4 regions of the Arthrobacter globiformis genome follow, and region 4 is predicted to be linked to each of the others. Evidence: riboswitches for the same ligand, from Rfam matches in the RefSeq annotation. Region 4 holds a riboswitch; each other region holds the start of a gene.
The links. A riboswitch is a leader RNA that binds a small molecule or an ion and turns the genes downstream of it on or off. The one in region 4 is predicted to bind cyclic di-AMP.

Region 1 (3,545 bases), 1.1 Mb from region 4:
TGAGGGTTCCCATCGTGGCTAATGCGGACTCGATAGCGACGTGGCTGCCGGCGGCCTACCGGGAGATCGCGCTCGGCGGCCGGGTGGCCCTTGAGCTGCTGCGCGACGACGAGCATGCCACAGCCGACCTCCTGCGGTCCGGCGACGCAGTAGGCGCGATCACCGCTGATCCCCGACCGGTGCAGGGGTGCACGATTCGCGCTCTCGGCACCATGGTGTACAGGGCCAAGGCGTCGCGCGAGTTTGCAGCGCGCTGGTTCCCCGACGGCCCCACCCCGGAAGCCCTCGCCGTCGCCCCGGTCATGCAGTACGACAGGAAGGACACCCACCAGCTCGCTGTCCTCGCGCGCATCGCGCCCGATGCCACTCCCCCACAGCACTTCATTCCCGATTCAGTCCAGTACGTCGAATCGATTCATGCCGGCCTGGGCTGGGGCATGGTGCCGGACCAGCAGGACCAGGAGAACTCACTCGTGGAACTCGACCCGGCGTGGAGCGAGGACCTACGCCTCTACTGGCAGGTGTGGACACTGGACTCGCCGGGCCTCGCGGAGGTGACGAACGCCGTCGTCCGCGCCGCCCAAGACCTGCCACCACACCAAAACTAGCCACCAAACACAGCAGCGGCGGGTGCTGATGCACCCGCCGCTGCTGTGTGTTTCGTACCGCCCTCAGGCGTTCACCCGCTGTTAGACGTTCACCCGCACGTAGGTGGAGCCGGTGAGCCAGGAGGCCGGGTGCACGATGGTTTCGTTGACGCCGTTCATGCCGCTGCTGATGGCCTGCCCGTTGCCGATGTAGACGCCGACGTGTCCGGCGCTGATCATCAGGTCACCGGGCTGCGGGGCGGAGACCGGGGTGCCGTACTGGTGGAACTGCGTGGGCGCGAGGTCACCGACCGACTTGCCGACCGAGCGCAGTGCCTGTTCCACCAAGATGGTGCAGTCCTGGGTGGCGCCGAGCTGCGCCCGGGCAGAGGCCACAATGGCTGCGCCCACGCCGCTGGCTGACTGGGTTGCAGCCGCTGTCGGAGCGGTTGCTGCTGCCGGCGTTATCGACGCGGAGGCGTTGTAGATTCCCATGCCGGCGGGCGCGGGGGCAGCCGGGGCTGCCGGAGCCGCAGGTACGGCCGGTGCTGCCGGAGCCGCGGGAGCTGCAGCTGCACCTGGTCCCGGGATGAGGATCTGGTCACCGGGGTAAATGACAGACGCCAGGGACAGGCCGTTCTCTGCGAGAAGAGTATCGAGGCTGACTCCGTGGCGTGCTGCGATGGCACCAAGGGTGTCACCGGGCACAACGGTGTGCGACGCGCCGGCAACAGCAGATCCTCCGCTTGCCGGGGCGGGGGCCGCCGGTGCGGCCGGGGCTGCCAGCGCCTGGCCAGCGGCGGACTGCACAGCAGCAGCGGCCGGGGCGGTCGCCGACTGTGCAGCGGCAGCGTCCGGCGTCTCCGGAGCGTAGGCACCAGCGTGTGCGGGTGCTCCGGCGCCGAAAAGAAGTCCGGAAGCGACGGCGGCGGCGGCCGCCGGCTTGGCAACCGAGGCCGCGTTGGACTTAAGGGAATACGACAGGCCCTGCAGGGCGATGGACGTCGTTGGGGTGGCGCGATGGCGTGCGGATATGGACTTACGTGACATGGTTGATTTGCCTCTCCCATGCCTGCGGGGTGAGCTGTCGGGTTCGGATGGGAGTCACCCGGTCCTGCCCGCCTCTAGGCGAAGCGTCTGGACTTAACCCCTAGGCCTTGGCGCGCAAGGCCGGTACTAAGGTGGTTCCCCCGTCCCTGCCTGTTGGTCATAGCGAACGGATCCCGGTCAGCGGCAGGGCTCGGCATTCTGCCCGGGAATGCCCTGAGCGGAACCAGGGCACCGGCCGAGGCTATCGCACTTGTGCACCAAAAGTCACATTTCAGTAACGAGGGTGTGTCGGAGAGCGTGTGGACAAACCCCGGATGCTGCACCCTAGAGGGCCTTCACCGCGCCCAGCACCTTCGTCAGGGACTCCTTTGCGTCGCCGAACAGCAGGGTGGTCTGCGGCTCGAACATGAGGTCGTTCTCGATCCCGGCGAACCCGGGGCGCATGGAGCGCTTAAGGAACACCACCTGCCGTGCGTCCGCCACCTCAAGGATCGGCATCCCGTAGATCGGTGAGCCGGCGGTGGTCTTGGCCGCGGGGTTCACGACGTCGTTCGCGCCCACCACCAGCGCGACGTCGGCGGTGCGGAACTCGGCGTTGATCTCACCCATTTCCTTGAGCGACTCGTAAGGCACGTTGGCCTCGGCGAGCAGCACGTTCATGTGCCCGGGCATGCGCCCCGCCACCGGGTGGATGGCGAAGTCCACGCGGGTACCCCGGGACTCCAGGGCCAGCGCCAGCTCTGCCGCGGTGTGCTGTCCCTGCGCGACGGCCAGCCCGTAACCGGGGACAATGATCACGCGCTGGGCGTAGCCCAGCAGCACGGCCACGTCCTCCGGGCTGGACGAGCGGACCGGACGGTCGCTCACGGCAGTGGATCCCGCCGTCGAACCTCCCCGGAACGCGCCGAACAGGATGCCGGCCACGCTGCGGCCCATGGCCGCGGCCATCGCCCGGGTGAGGATGGTGCCCGACGCCCCCACCAGCGTGCCGGCCACCACCAGGAGCACGTTGCCCAGCACCAGGCCCGAGGCCGCAACCGCCAGGCCGGTGAAGGCGTTGAGCAGCGAAATGACGATCGGCACGTCGGCGCCGCCCACCGGCAGCACCAGCAGCACGCCGGCCGCCAGGCCCAGCAGCAGAAGCAGCAACGCAAGAATCAGCGAGCCGCCCAGTACGACGGCCGACGCGGCACCGACGGCGGCAAGCAGCACCGCGCCCATGATCACCGGCAGGCCGGGGAACACCACGGGGCGCGTGGTCATGAGCTCCTGCAGCTTCGCGAACGTCACGGCGGAACCCGCGAAGGACACCGCCCCCACCAGCAGGGTGAAGACGACGGCGACGCGCACCCAGGCGTCCTCCGCATGCGGCAGTTCCAGCAGCGCCACGAGGGCGGCGGCGCCGCCGCCCACCCCGTTGAAGAGGGCGACGAGCTGCGGCATCTGGGTCATCTTGACGCGTCTGGCCACGGGGGCTGCCACGCCGGACCCCACCGCTATGGCGCCGAGGATCAGGGGGACGTTGTCCAGCCGAGTCGAGAAAAAGACGGTGATGACGGCGACCAGCGCACCAAAGGCGCCGATGAGGTTGCCGCGGCGGGCGGTGCGCGGGGAGTTAAGGCCCTTCAGCGCCAGGATGAAGAAGACGGCCGCCGCGAGGTAGAGCAGCGCGGTGACATTGGGATCCAGGAGGGTCAACGCTTGGCCTCCGTGCTCTCCTTGGTCTTACCTCGCGTGGCACCGGGTGGGGCCGGTTTGTCCGGCTTGCGGCCGCGGAACATCTCCAGCATGCGGTCCGTCACCACAAAGCCGCCCACCAGGTTGGCCGTGGCAAGCACCACCGCCAGCAGCGCCACCGCGAGGACCCACGGGTGCGTGGCCTGGCCGGCGACGATGATGGCACCCACC
Region 2 (3,545 bases), 140 kb from region 4:
TACGTCACCAAGCCGTTCAGCATGGAGGAAGTCCTGCTGCGCCTGCACCGGCTGGTCCAGCGCTCCGGCGTCGCCGCCATGGATTCCGCTGAGCTTGTGGTGGGCGACCTCGTCCTGAACCTCGACACACGCGAAGTCACCCGTGCCGGCGACGAGCTGCAGCTGACAGCCACCCAGTTCGAGCTGCTGCGCTACCTCATGGAGAACCCCAAGCGCGTGGTCAGCAAGGCCCAGATCCTGGACCGGGTGTGGAACTACGACTTTGGCGGCCAGGCCAACATCGTCGAACTGTACATCTCATACCTGCGCAAAAAGGTGGATGCCGTGCACCCGCCGATGATTCACACGGTCCGCGGCGCGGGCTACGTCATCAAGCCGGCAGAGTAGGCCGTGGCAAACCTTTCGGGTGCAATCCGTACCCAGCGCCGAAGCTGGCTGAAGCCGGACACCTGGCACCTCCGCACGCGCCTGGTCCTCGTTGCCATGGCGCTTTTGGTGGCCATTTGCGGCGCGATCGGCCTGTTCAGCTACGCCTCGATGGACTCCTATTTGACCCAGCAGCTGGACAAGCAGCTCTCGGATGCGGCGCACCGCTCCAGCGAGTTCGGCCGGCCACCGCAGGGCAATCCTGGCACCAAGCCCGATCCGCTGGGCGCCCGCGGCCAGCGCGTAGGCACCGTGACGGCCCGGATCGAGGACGGTATCGTCATCAGTGCAGGTTTCATTGCCACGGACGCCACCGTCGCCTCGCTGTCGGCAGCGGACGACCAGGTCCTCCTGGCGCTCCGACGCGACGGCGTGCCCGTCGAACGCACCCTGTCCTCTGGCACCTACCGCCTGGTCGCCGCCCAGGCGCCTTACGGCGACGTGATAGTCACCGGGCTCCCGCTCGCGGAAAAGCAGAACACCCTGACGTCGCTCGTGTGGACCATCACCATCGTCTCGCTGGGCGGCCTTGTGCTGATCGGCCTTGCCGGGACGGTGCTCATCCGCCGCACCATGAAACCCCTGAAGCAGCTCTCCGAGGTGGCCACCCAGGTGTCTCGCCTGCCGCTGGACGCCGGTGAGGTGGCACTCGCCGTCCGCGTCCCGCCGTCGAACGCCCATCCCGGCACCGAAGTGGGCAGCGTGGGTCACGCCCTGAACCAGATGCTGGACAACGTCTCCAACGCGCTGGAAGCGCGGCAGGAAAGCGAAATGAAGGTGCGGCAGTTCGTGGCGGACGCCTCCCATGAGCTCCGCACTCCGCTCACGGCCATCCGCGGCTACACCGAGCTGATGCGCATGACCGAAAAGTTCACTCCGGACGGGCAGCGGTCCCTGGCACGCGTGCAGAGCCAGTCGGAACGGATGACCGCCCTGGTGGAGGACCTCCTGCTGCTGGCCCGGCTCGACGAGGGCCAGCCGCCCAAGCTCAGCGACGTGGACCTTACGCAGCTCGTGATTGAGACCGTCAGCGACGAAAAAGTCATGGCACCGGACCGGGCGTGGCACCTCGACCTTCCCGAGGAACCTGTGTCGGTCCGGGGCGATGCCTCACAGCTGCACCAGGTCCTCGTCAACCTTCTCTCCAATGCCCGCAAGCACACGCCGCCCGGCACCACGGTGACCACCAGCGTGATCCGGTCGGCGGACGGCAGCGCTGTGATTATGGTCACGGACGACGGCGCCGGCATCCCGCCCGAATTTGTGGACAAGGTCTTCGCGCGCTTCGCCCGCGCAGACGCGTCCCGTGCGACCCCGGCGCAGGCGCCCCTGGCGCCTGCATCCGCGACGGCGAAGGGTTCCTCTACCGGCGGCGCAGGCGCGCAAACGGCCCTCCGTGCCGCGGCTTCGCAGGGGGAATCGGGGGTTGCGCCGGCAGAAGGAACCAGCGGCCTGGGCCTGTCCATCGTGCAGTCCATCGCGGAGGCTCACGGCGGCACGGTGGAGGTCATGTCCCGGCCGGGACGGACTGAATTTGCTGTCCGGCTGCCCATGCAAGGCGCCGCGCCGTCGTCGTGACCTCCGTTACCTAAATGTGACTTAATCAAAAGCCTCCTGTACCGTCGATAGCGTGCAGCCGCCACTAGAGCTGCATGTCCGGATTGACGCCCAGCTCTGCCGCTTCCCGGATTCCGCTAGTTCAGGCAGAGGCGGGGGAACCAGAGTCCCGGGCTTTCCGCATCAGCCCTTGGGGTGAAGCCGACACGTGAATTTTCCGTGCGGCCGGATGACCTCATCCGAACCCGACAGCTAACTCCGCAGGTGTTGAGAGGCAATCAACCATGTCTGAATTCAAGGCACAGGCGCGCCCTGATCGCGCCTCCCAGCAGTCTGACCACAAGATTTCCCGTCACCGTGCAGAGCCGGCCCGGCCTGCGACGGCCTGGGGCCGCTTGACCGCAAGCCTTCCGTCCTTCGGGCGCCGGGCAGCGGTCCTAACCACTGCCGCAGCCGTGCTCGTTGGCGTCGGCGCCGCAGGCCAGGCAGCCGAGCAGGCTACGCCTTCCGCCGCTCAGACGACCGCCACCACCGCTGACGCCGGGCAGACCCTGAGCTTCGACAAGACGCTCATCTCCGCCCTGCCCGCGCCCTCCGCGGCGTCCATCGCTCCGCAGTCGGCAACCAAGGCGACCGCCAAAGCCACGCCGAAGGCTGCCGCCAAGACCGCGGCGCCCAAGGCGGCCGCTCCGAAGGCGGCCACCAAGGCTGCCGCGCCCAAGGCTGCTCCCGTCGCCAAGGCTGCCCCGGCTCCCGCCGCCAAGGTTGCCCCCGCGAAGGTTGCCCCCGCGAAGGCCGCTGCGCCTGTGGCCCTGAACGATCCCGCCGGCGCGCAGGCCTACGCGGCCAGCAAGCTGGGGTCCTTCGGCTGGTCGGCTGACCAGATGCAGTGCCTGAAGCGGCTCTGGACCAAGGAATCGGAATGGCGCACGACGGCCACCAACGCGAGCAGCGGCGCCTACGGCATCGTCCAGTCACTGCCCGCCGAGAAGATGGCTACCGCCGGGGCGGACTACCGCACCAACTACCGCACCCAGATCAACTGGGGCCTGGACTACATCCAGGAGCGCTACAACTCCCCGTGCGGTGCGCTGAACTGGCACCTCGCCCACAACTGGTACTGAGCGTTCCCGCGGCCAATCGGGCTGACGACGAACATTTTTGCACCGCTTTAGGCTGACCGCCTAGGTGCCGAGGGCCCCGGATCCGCACGGATCCGGGGCCCTTCTGCGTCGCTGATCTTCCTGCCGCAGGCAAAGTGGTGCAGAAAGCAAGCCTCGGCGTCCACCACACCGGCGGCAACCATGCAGGGTGGCGCAGAAAAACGGCAATCACAGCTGATGCTGACGGCAGGCGAGCGTCGAAGTCACTTCCACAGCCCCCGCACAGCTCGGCCCTAAAACCCTCATGACAGCGGCGGCCACTGTTGAGCCATGACCATCACTGACCGGGCCTCCGGAACCCCGCCGCACCCACCGCTGCGCACCCAGCCGCATGCGCTCCAGAGAGCCGGCGCGGCCGGACCTGCCCCGGCGCAGACCCGGCACACGCGGCGGGCGCCC
Region 3 (3,545 bases), 860 kb from region 4:
CCGCAGCTACTGGGACGTAGACGGAGAGGGCGCGGCGCAGCTCACCCCCAACCGCATCCGCGACGTCTGGCGCACCCTGCTCCCCCACGTAGACCGTAAAGTAGATGACGACTGGGGATGGGCAGCCGAACTCCTGGCGGCCCACGGACTCAAGCAGACCGTCCAGCTTGCCGGACTGCTCAGCGCCAACCGGATCACCGAGGTCCGCAGGGCCCTGGACCACCGCTACTCCCCCGGCCCGGACCGCCTGCTGGATGACCTCCTGCTGTGGCAGTACGGCACCAAACACATCGACCTCACCGCCGAGGCGCCCGACGCCGTCCCCCACCCGCGGCGCGACAGCCTCCTGCGGCGGCTGAAGCAGATCGAGCGCTACCGCCAGACCAAGAAATAGAGTTTATGAAGCCCGAACAGCTCCAGTCCGTCCGGGCCACACTCCGTTCCCCGCGGCGCCTCAAGACCGAGGCCCTCGCCGGACTGGTGGTGGCCCTCGCCCTCATTCCGGAAGCCATCGCATTCTCCGTGATCGCCGGAGTGGACCCGAGAATTGGGCTGTTCGCCTCCTTCACCATGGCGGTGACCATCTCCTTTATGGGCGGCAGGCCCGCCATGATCTCGGCCGCAACCGGCGCCGTCGCGCTGGTGATCGCGCCGCTGATGCGCAGCCACGGACTGGACCACCTGATCGCCGCGGTAATCCTCGCCGGGGTCTTCCAGATCCTGCTCGCAGTCCTGGGCGTCACACGGCTCATGCGATTCATCCCGCGCTCGGTGATGGTGGGCTTCGTGAACGCGCTGGCCATCCTCGTGTTCATGGCCCAACTGCCGGAACTGATCGGGGTTCCCTGGCCCGTCTATCCACTGGCCGCCGTGGGCCTGCTGATCGTCATCGGCTTCCGCCGGATTACGACGGCGGTGCCGTCACCTTTGGTGGCCATCGTCCTCCTGACGGTCCTCGCCGTGGTCGCCGGGATCGACGTCCCCACCGTCCAGGACAAGGGCCAACTGCCGGAAAGCCTGCCCACGCTGTTCATCCCGAATGTGCCTGTGACGTGGGAAACCTTCCAAACCATCGCACCGTTCTCGCTGTCCATGGCGCTCGTGGGGCTGCTGGAATCCCTGATGACTGCCAAGCTGGTGGACGACATCACCGATACCCGCTCCAACAAGACCCGCGAATCCTGGGGCCAAGGCGTGGCCAACATCGTCACCGGGTTCCTGGGCGGCATGGGCGGCTGCGCGGTGATCGGGCAGACAATGATCAACGTCAAGGGCTCCGGCGCCCGGAGCCGGGTTTCCACATTCCTCGCGGGCGTCTTCCTGCTGGTGCTGGTAGTCACCTTGGGCGACATCGTGGGCCTCATCCCCATGGCCGCCCTCGTGGCCGTGATGATCTTCATCTCGGCCATCACCTTTGACTGGCACTCGATTGCACCCGCCACCCTAAAGCGGATGCCCAAGTCGGAAACCGCCGTCATGCTGATCACCGTGGGCACGGTGGTGGTCACTCACAACCTGGCGATCGGCGTCGGCGTCGGGGTGCTGGCGGCGATGGCGATGTTCGCGCGCCGGGTGGCCCATTTCGCCACCGTGGAGCGGACGGAAGTGGAGCTCAACGGCCTGACGATGGCCACCTACACGGTGGACGGCGAACTGTTCTTCGCCTCTTCCAACGATCTCTACACGCAGTTCGACTACGCCCGCGACGCCGAGCCGGACATCCACGGCGTAGTGATCGACCTGCACGCCTCGCACCTGTGGGATGCCTCCACCATCGCCGTGCTGGACGCGGTCACCGAGAAGTACCGCCGGCACGGCCGTGAGGTGGAATTGATCGGCCTTAACTCGGCCAGCATCCAGATGCGGGAACGGCTCGCCGGGAAACTCAACGCAACCGAGTGACTTTCAACACACTAATCAGCCCTCGGCCCCCTACCTCAAGCGGGGCAAGTGGAAATAAACGACACGGCCCCGTTACCTTAATGTGACATTGAGGAAGGCCTCCCGTACGGTGGAAAACGTGCCTTTTTCACCGATGAGGCACTCCCGCGCTGATTGCCTAACTCTGCCGCAGCCCGAGGAACCAATCGAAAACCCATGTCCGGCAGAGACGGGGAAACCACTTTCGGCCTGCTTGAAGCGGGCCTTGGGGTGAAGCCGCGCAGTTCCTGACCACGCTCAGGACCGCGGCCGGGTGCCTCCCATCCGAATCCGACAGCTCACCTCGCAGGCATCGGGAGAGGCTTCTTCATGTCGTTCCGCTTTATTTCTGGCCGCCGTGCTGCGGCCATCCTTGCAGCATCCGGCCTGGCCTTCACCGGCAGCGTCGCGGCCAATGCCGCTAACGCTCCGGCCCAGCAGGCCCAGGCTCCCGCCGCCGCCCCCGCGACGGCTGGCCAGACTCAGACTCCCCTCAGTGCCGCTTCCAGCGTCAAGATCGAGTTTGAACGCCCCGCCGTCAAGTCGGCCCCGGCTCCCGTGGTGGCGGCCCCCGTCGTCGTCGAAAAGCCGGCCGCGAAGCCTGCGGTCAAGACGGCTACGGCACCTGCCGCCTCCGTCACTGCCGCCCCGGCTGCTGCGCCCGCCAAGGCTGCAGCCGCGCCAGCCGCACCCGCACCGAAGGTCACCATCAAGGCTGCGGCTCCCGCACCTAAGGCGCCCGTCAAGGCCGCTGCAGGCGTCAATGCCACGATGCTGGCGTCCGCCTATGCCCAGATCGGCATCACGCAGGACTGCACCGCCATGGTGGAGAAGGCCCTCGGCGCCGCCGGCATCCGCGTGGGTGACCTCGCGCCGATGCAGTTCCTGAGCCACGGCAGGGTCGTCTCCACCCCGCAGCCCGGTGACATGATTGTGCAGTCCGGCCACGTGGCCATCTACGCCGGCGGCGGCAAGGTGATCAGCGGCGGCATGAACGGCATCAACGCCACCATGGCCCACCCGCTGTCCTGGCTCACGGCCACTGGTCCTGTCACATTCGTGCGCGCGGCCTAACAGAGCTGAGAAACCGCCGTGTTCCGCTGCCTTGGGGGCGGCGGAACACGGCCACCCCCAAGGTGCTCCCACTTTTCTACAAGGAGGGGGGAACACACTGGCTATGCCTGATGAAAGACCGCAGACTCCGGCTGCGAGTCAGGATCGCCGGGTCCGGATTGTCCCCCATGCATTCCGGATCCGGTGCCTGCCTTAAGAGGCAGAAGCTCCGCGCATCTCCGCTTCAGCCCCTGACCGTGCGGTTCCGCCCCTGTGATTTGGCTTCATAAAGAGCGACGTCGGCAGCCGCGATCACCTCGTCGAGGTCAGCGGTTTTCGCGTTGTAGGTGGAAATGCCGTAGCTGACGGTCGGCATCCGCAACACTTCAGGGATGTGCTGCTCTGCCAGCCTCCTGCTGATTTCACCCGCAATGATTTCCGCGCTCTTTGGGCCCGCACCGGGAAGCAGGAGGATGAACTCCTCGCCGCCGTAGCGCCCGGCAACGTCCGTGGACCGAACCGACGCGCTGCACGCCTGGGCAAAGGCCCGCAGTGCAAGGTCGCCCGCCGCG
Region 4 (3,545 bases):
CCGGGCCTCAGCAGCGCTGACAGTGCGGCCGAGGGACAGGTAGCCTGCCGGCCATCCGTGGTAGTGGATGCCCACAGCTGCGAGTGCGTTGGTGGCCAGGGCGGTGCAGTCCTGGGAGACGCCCAGCTGCGCGTAGGCCGCAGCAGCGATTGCAGCGCCCTTGCCGCTGGCGGCAGTGGTCTTCGGCGCTGCCGGGGCAGCGGTTTCGACGGCGGCCGTGGCCTGGACTGCGGGTGCGGCTTCAGCAACCGGAGCAGCCTCAACGGCGGGAGCCGCTTCCTGGACCTTGACGACAGGCTTGGGGGCCTCGACGACGGGAGCCGGGGCGGTGGAGACAGCAGGCTTCTCGTAGGAGATCGCGATGCTGGATGCAGCGGAGATGGCGGCCGGTGCAGCGGACTCGACTTCCAGGGTGGAAGCTGCGGCGGATTCGCGCTGAACGTTGGTTTCAGCAGCGTTGGCGGCGATGCCGCTGGTCAGGACAAGACCGGAAGCAGCAGCGATAACTGCCGCCTGGCGGCCCATGCCACCGGCGTTGTCGCCGACGGCCTTGGCAATGACAGCCAGCGAGTTGGTCTTGGTGACCTCGGCGCGGTGGCGTGCAATGGTCGCACGTGTAGTCATTAATTTCTCTCTTTCGTGTTCCACGGACCGCGGTAGCAGGCGTGGGTTATCGACGCGCCGGCATCTTGGGGGTAAGCCGGCCCGTCTCGAATCGGATTTTTAGCGAAGGGTGAAGAAGGAGGACGTGCCCGTGGCGGACACCGCGTGCAGGAGCGTTCCGTCCGAGGGGTTCAGCGCGCTGATCATCATGCCGTTGCCGACGTAGATGCCCACATGGGCGCCGCCGTTCTGCATGACCAGGTCGCCGGGAGCAGGCGTCGAAGTGGGCTTCATGGCGTTCCACGCGTTGACACGGGGAATGCTGATGCCTGCCTGAGCGTAAACCCACTGGGTGAAGCCGGAGCAGTCCCAGCCGCTGGGGGTTGTGCCGCCCCAGACGTACGGGTTGCCGATGCCGGTGTACGCGATCGCAGCCAGCCCTGACGCTGCGGCGGAGGCCGCACCATCGGTGGACTTGGCGGTGACGGCCTGGGCCGCACCGGCGCTCTCGTCGCTGGCCTGGCCTGCGTCGCCCGCCGGGCCCTCATCGCTCGACTGCGGAGCAATGGTTTCGGCGACCGGGGCGGCCACCGTGGTGACGGCAGGACGCTCGAAGGTGACAGTGGCGGTTGGCGCGGCCGTCACAGCAAGCTGCGCGGCCTGGGATCCGGTCTCCGAGGAGGCGGAAACACCAATGTTGGCGTCGGCTGCGTTGGCAGGCATGCCAACGCTCAGGATGAGACCTGAAGCGGCTGCGATAACAGCTGCCTGGCGACCAACTGTGCCGGCATTGGCGCTAACCGCCTTGGACACGGAGTCCAAGGGGTTCATACGAACCGTTTGCGCGCGGTGGCGCGCGGCATTGTGGCGTGAAGACACGAAGGTAGCCTCTCCCAATGCCTGCGAGGTGAGCTGTCGGATTCGGATGGGAGTGCACCCGGCCGCTCCGCTTCCTGAGAAGCTTTGCGACTTAACCCCAAGGCCTTCTTGCGAAGACCAAAATTGGTTCCCCCGCCCCTGCCAGACGATGTAATGCGAACGGACCTTGAGCGGTGGCAGAGCTAGGCAATCCACTCAAGAGCGTCAACTTCGGAAAAGTTGACGCGGTTTAGACGGTACAGCAGTTCGGAGCTAATGTCACATTCAGGTCACGGCGTGTCACAGGAATGAGAGTGCTCACTCGACTGGGCTCAGAGCCAGCCGGTGGGATCAACGACATCCCCGTTGACCATCACCTCGAAGTGGAGGTGGCAGCCGGTGGACGCGCCGGTGGTCCCGCTGAGGGCGATCGCTTCACCGCGGGTGACCTTTTGGCCAACCTCGACGCTGGAGGACGACAGGTGGTTGTACGTGGTCTCCAAGCCGTTGCCGTGGTCGATGACCACGCGGTTGCCTCCCCCGTACGGATGCCAGCCCGAGAAGGTGACCTTGCCGCTGGCAGCAGCAAGCACTTGCGTGCCGCACTGGGCGGCGAAGTCCTGGCCGCGGTGGAACTCGCCGGCGCCGCCGGTGATCGGGCTGACCCGGTAACCGAACGGAGAGGACTTGACCAGCGTGGTCAGCGGCCCGCCCAGGGTGCCCACCGAAGCCGCACGCTTGATACTCCCGGCCGACTGGGCACTCAGGAGCTGCTTGAGCTTTCCGTCCGGGTCACCGGTGGTGGAGACGGACGTGCGGCTGAAGTCGATCTTTGCTGCCGCTTCCGCGGAGACCTTCGGCTGGGCCGGTGAGGCGGCGGACGCGGATGCCCCTCCCTGCTGCTCTCCGGCAGCCAGGACGGGGCTGGTCGCGGGAACAGTCACGGTCAGCAGCAGGCCGGTGGCGGCAAGGGCCACTCCAGCCTTTTGCCCGACGCCACTGGCCGAGGCGAAATCCGTAACCTGCCGGAACGGACCCCGACGGCGGCGGCGCGCTTCACGCTGGGCGTCCCGGGGGCGGTCCGCGGCAATGGCCTCCGCGAGGCGCGGCTCAGGAGCGGGACCGGTCGCGCGGCGGCGGCCCCGGGCATTCTGCATGGACAAGTACTGCTTCCTCTCTGGATAGCCTGCGAAGTTAGCTGTCGGATTCGGGTCAGAGAGTTCGGACCCGGCCCGCCATAACAAGCCATTCCGGCACAGGGGTATCCCGGGAGGATTCCTTCTGCGGAAGAGACTTGCTGCTGCGGACTTCACCCCAAGGCTGTAAGAACAGCCGGTTGTGGTTCCCCCGCCCCTGCCAGTGGGTGACTCGTGCTACTGATCTGCTGGCAAGGTTCGGCTCCAGATCAGGTAACGCTTGTGCATCGGCGTTGCCGTTTAACTATAGATGATTAAGGGGCGCAGTAATAATTCCGTTATATTCACTGTGCACAAGTGGTAGGTCATCCTGCCTGCAGATGTCAGACAGGACGGCGGCATCCGGCCTGGCGCCTTTGGGAGCTAGTCCACGCGCACGAACACGTGCGCAGCGACTTCCGGCGGCAGCTCAAGGGCGCCCTCAAACCCGGGCACGCGGACAGAAATGTACTCCCCCACACGTTCAAGCGAGACGGCGGCGCCCGGCCGGATCCCGCCCTCATCGAGCTGGAGGAGCAGTTCCGGCTCCACCTGGATGGGTTCCGCGAGGCGGCTGACGGTGACCTTGGATTCCGGGCCGTAGCTGGTCATGGCGTCGAGCAGGTTCACCACGCCGTCCGAGAACGGGCGGGCGGGCTGCCCGCCGAGTGCGGCCAGGCCGGGAATCGGGTTGCCGTAGGGGGACTCCGTGGGGTGGTCGAGCAGTTCGTAGATCCTGCGCTCCACCCGTTCACTCATGACGTGTTCCCACCGGCAGGCCTCGTCATGGACGTAGGCCCAGTCCAGGCCGATCACGTCCGCGAGGAGGCGCTCGGCGAGGCGGTGCTTGCGCATGACCTCGGTGGCGCGCTTGCGGCCCACCTCGGTCAGTTCAAGGTGGCGGTCGCC

Region 1: linked by a shared signal. The riboswitch ahead of QFZ33_RS00665 (C40 family peptidase) and the one ahead of QFZ33_RS05655 (C40 family peptidase) in region 4 are both predicted to bind cyclic di-AMP.
Region 2: linked by a shared signal. The riboswitch ahead of QFZ33_RS05000 (hypothetical protein) and the one ahead of QFZ33_RS05655 (C40 family peptidase) in region 4 are both predicted to bind cyclic di-AMP.
Region 3: linked by a shared signal. The riboswitch ahead of QFZ33_RS01655 (NlpC/P60 family protein) and the one ahead of QFZ33_RS05655 (C40 family peptidase) in region 4 are both predicted to bind cyclic di-AMP.

Annotation. Positions count from the first base shown of each region.
Region 1 is NZ_JAUSXI010000001.1:135,206-138,750, forward strand. Features, by position in the region: gene QFZ33_RS00660 (ArgP/LysG family DNA-binding transcriptional regulator) at 1-608, shown strand, start outside; gene QFZ33_RS00665 (C40 family peptidase) at 690-1,637, opposite strand; cyclic di-AMP (ydaO/yuaA leader) riboswitch at 1,642-1,812, opposite strand; gene QFZ33_RS00670 (NAD(P)(+) transhydrogenase (Re/Si-specific) subunit beta) at 1,962-3,335, opposite strand; gene QFZ33_RS00675 (NAD(P) transhydrogenase subunit alpha) at 3,332-3,545, opposite strand, start outside.
Region 2 is NZ_JAUSXI010000001.1:1,068,712-1,072,256, reverse strand. Features, by position in the region: gene QFZ33_RS05010 (response regulator transcription factor) at 1-387, shown strand, start outside; gene QFZ33_RS05005 (sensor histidine kinase) at 391-2,004, shown strand; cyclic di-AMP (ydaO/yuaA leader) riboswitch at 2,109-2,264, shown strand; gene QFZ33_RS05000 (hypothetical protein) at 2,268-3,107, shown strand; gene QFZ33_RS04995 (hypothetical protein) at 3,417-3,545, shown strand, end outside.
Region 3 is NZ_JAUSXI010000001.1:347,405-350,949, reverse strand. Features, by position in the region: gene QFZ33_RS01665 (GTP pyrophosphokinase) at 1-394, shown strand, start outside; gene QFZ33_RS01660 (SulP family inorganic anion transporter) at 400-1,902, shown strand; cyclic di-AMP (ydaO/yuaA leader) riboswitch at 2,083-2,247, shown strand; gene QFZ33_RS01655 (NlpC/P60 family protein) at 2,251-2,994, shown strand; gene QFZ33_RS01650 (GGDEF domain-containing protein) at 3,218-3,545, opposite strand, start outside.
Region 4 is NZ_JAUSXI010000001.1:1,210,429-1,213,973, reverse strand. Features, by position in the region: gene QFZ33_RS05660 (NlpC/P60 family protein) at 1-624, opposite strand, end outside; gene QFZ33_RS05655 (C40 family peptidase) at 724-1,434, opposite strand; cyclic di-AMP (ydaO/yuaA leader) riboswitch at 1,487-1,657, opposite strand; gene QFZ33_RS05650 (M23 family metallopeptidase) at 1,794-2,618, opposite strand; cyclic di-AMP (ydaO/yuaA leader) riboswitch at 2,630-2,871, opposite strand; gene QFZ33_RS05645 (metal-dependent transcriptional regulator) at 3,021-3,545, opposite strand, start outside.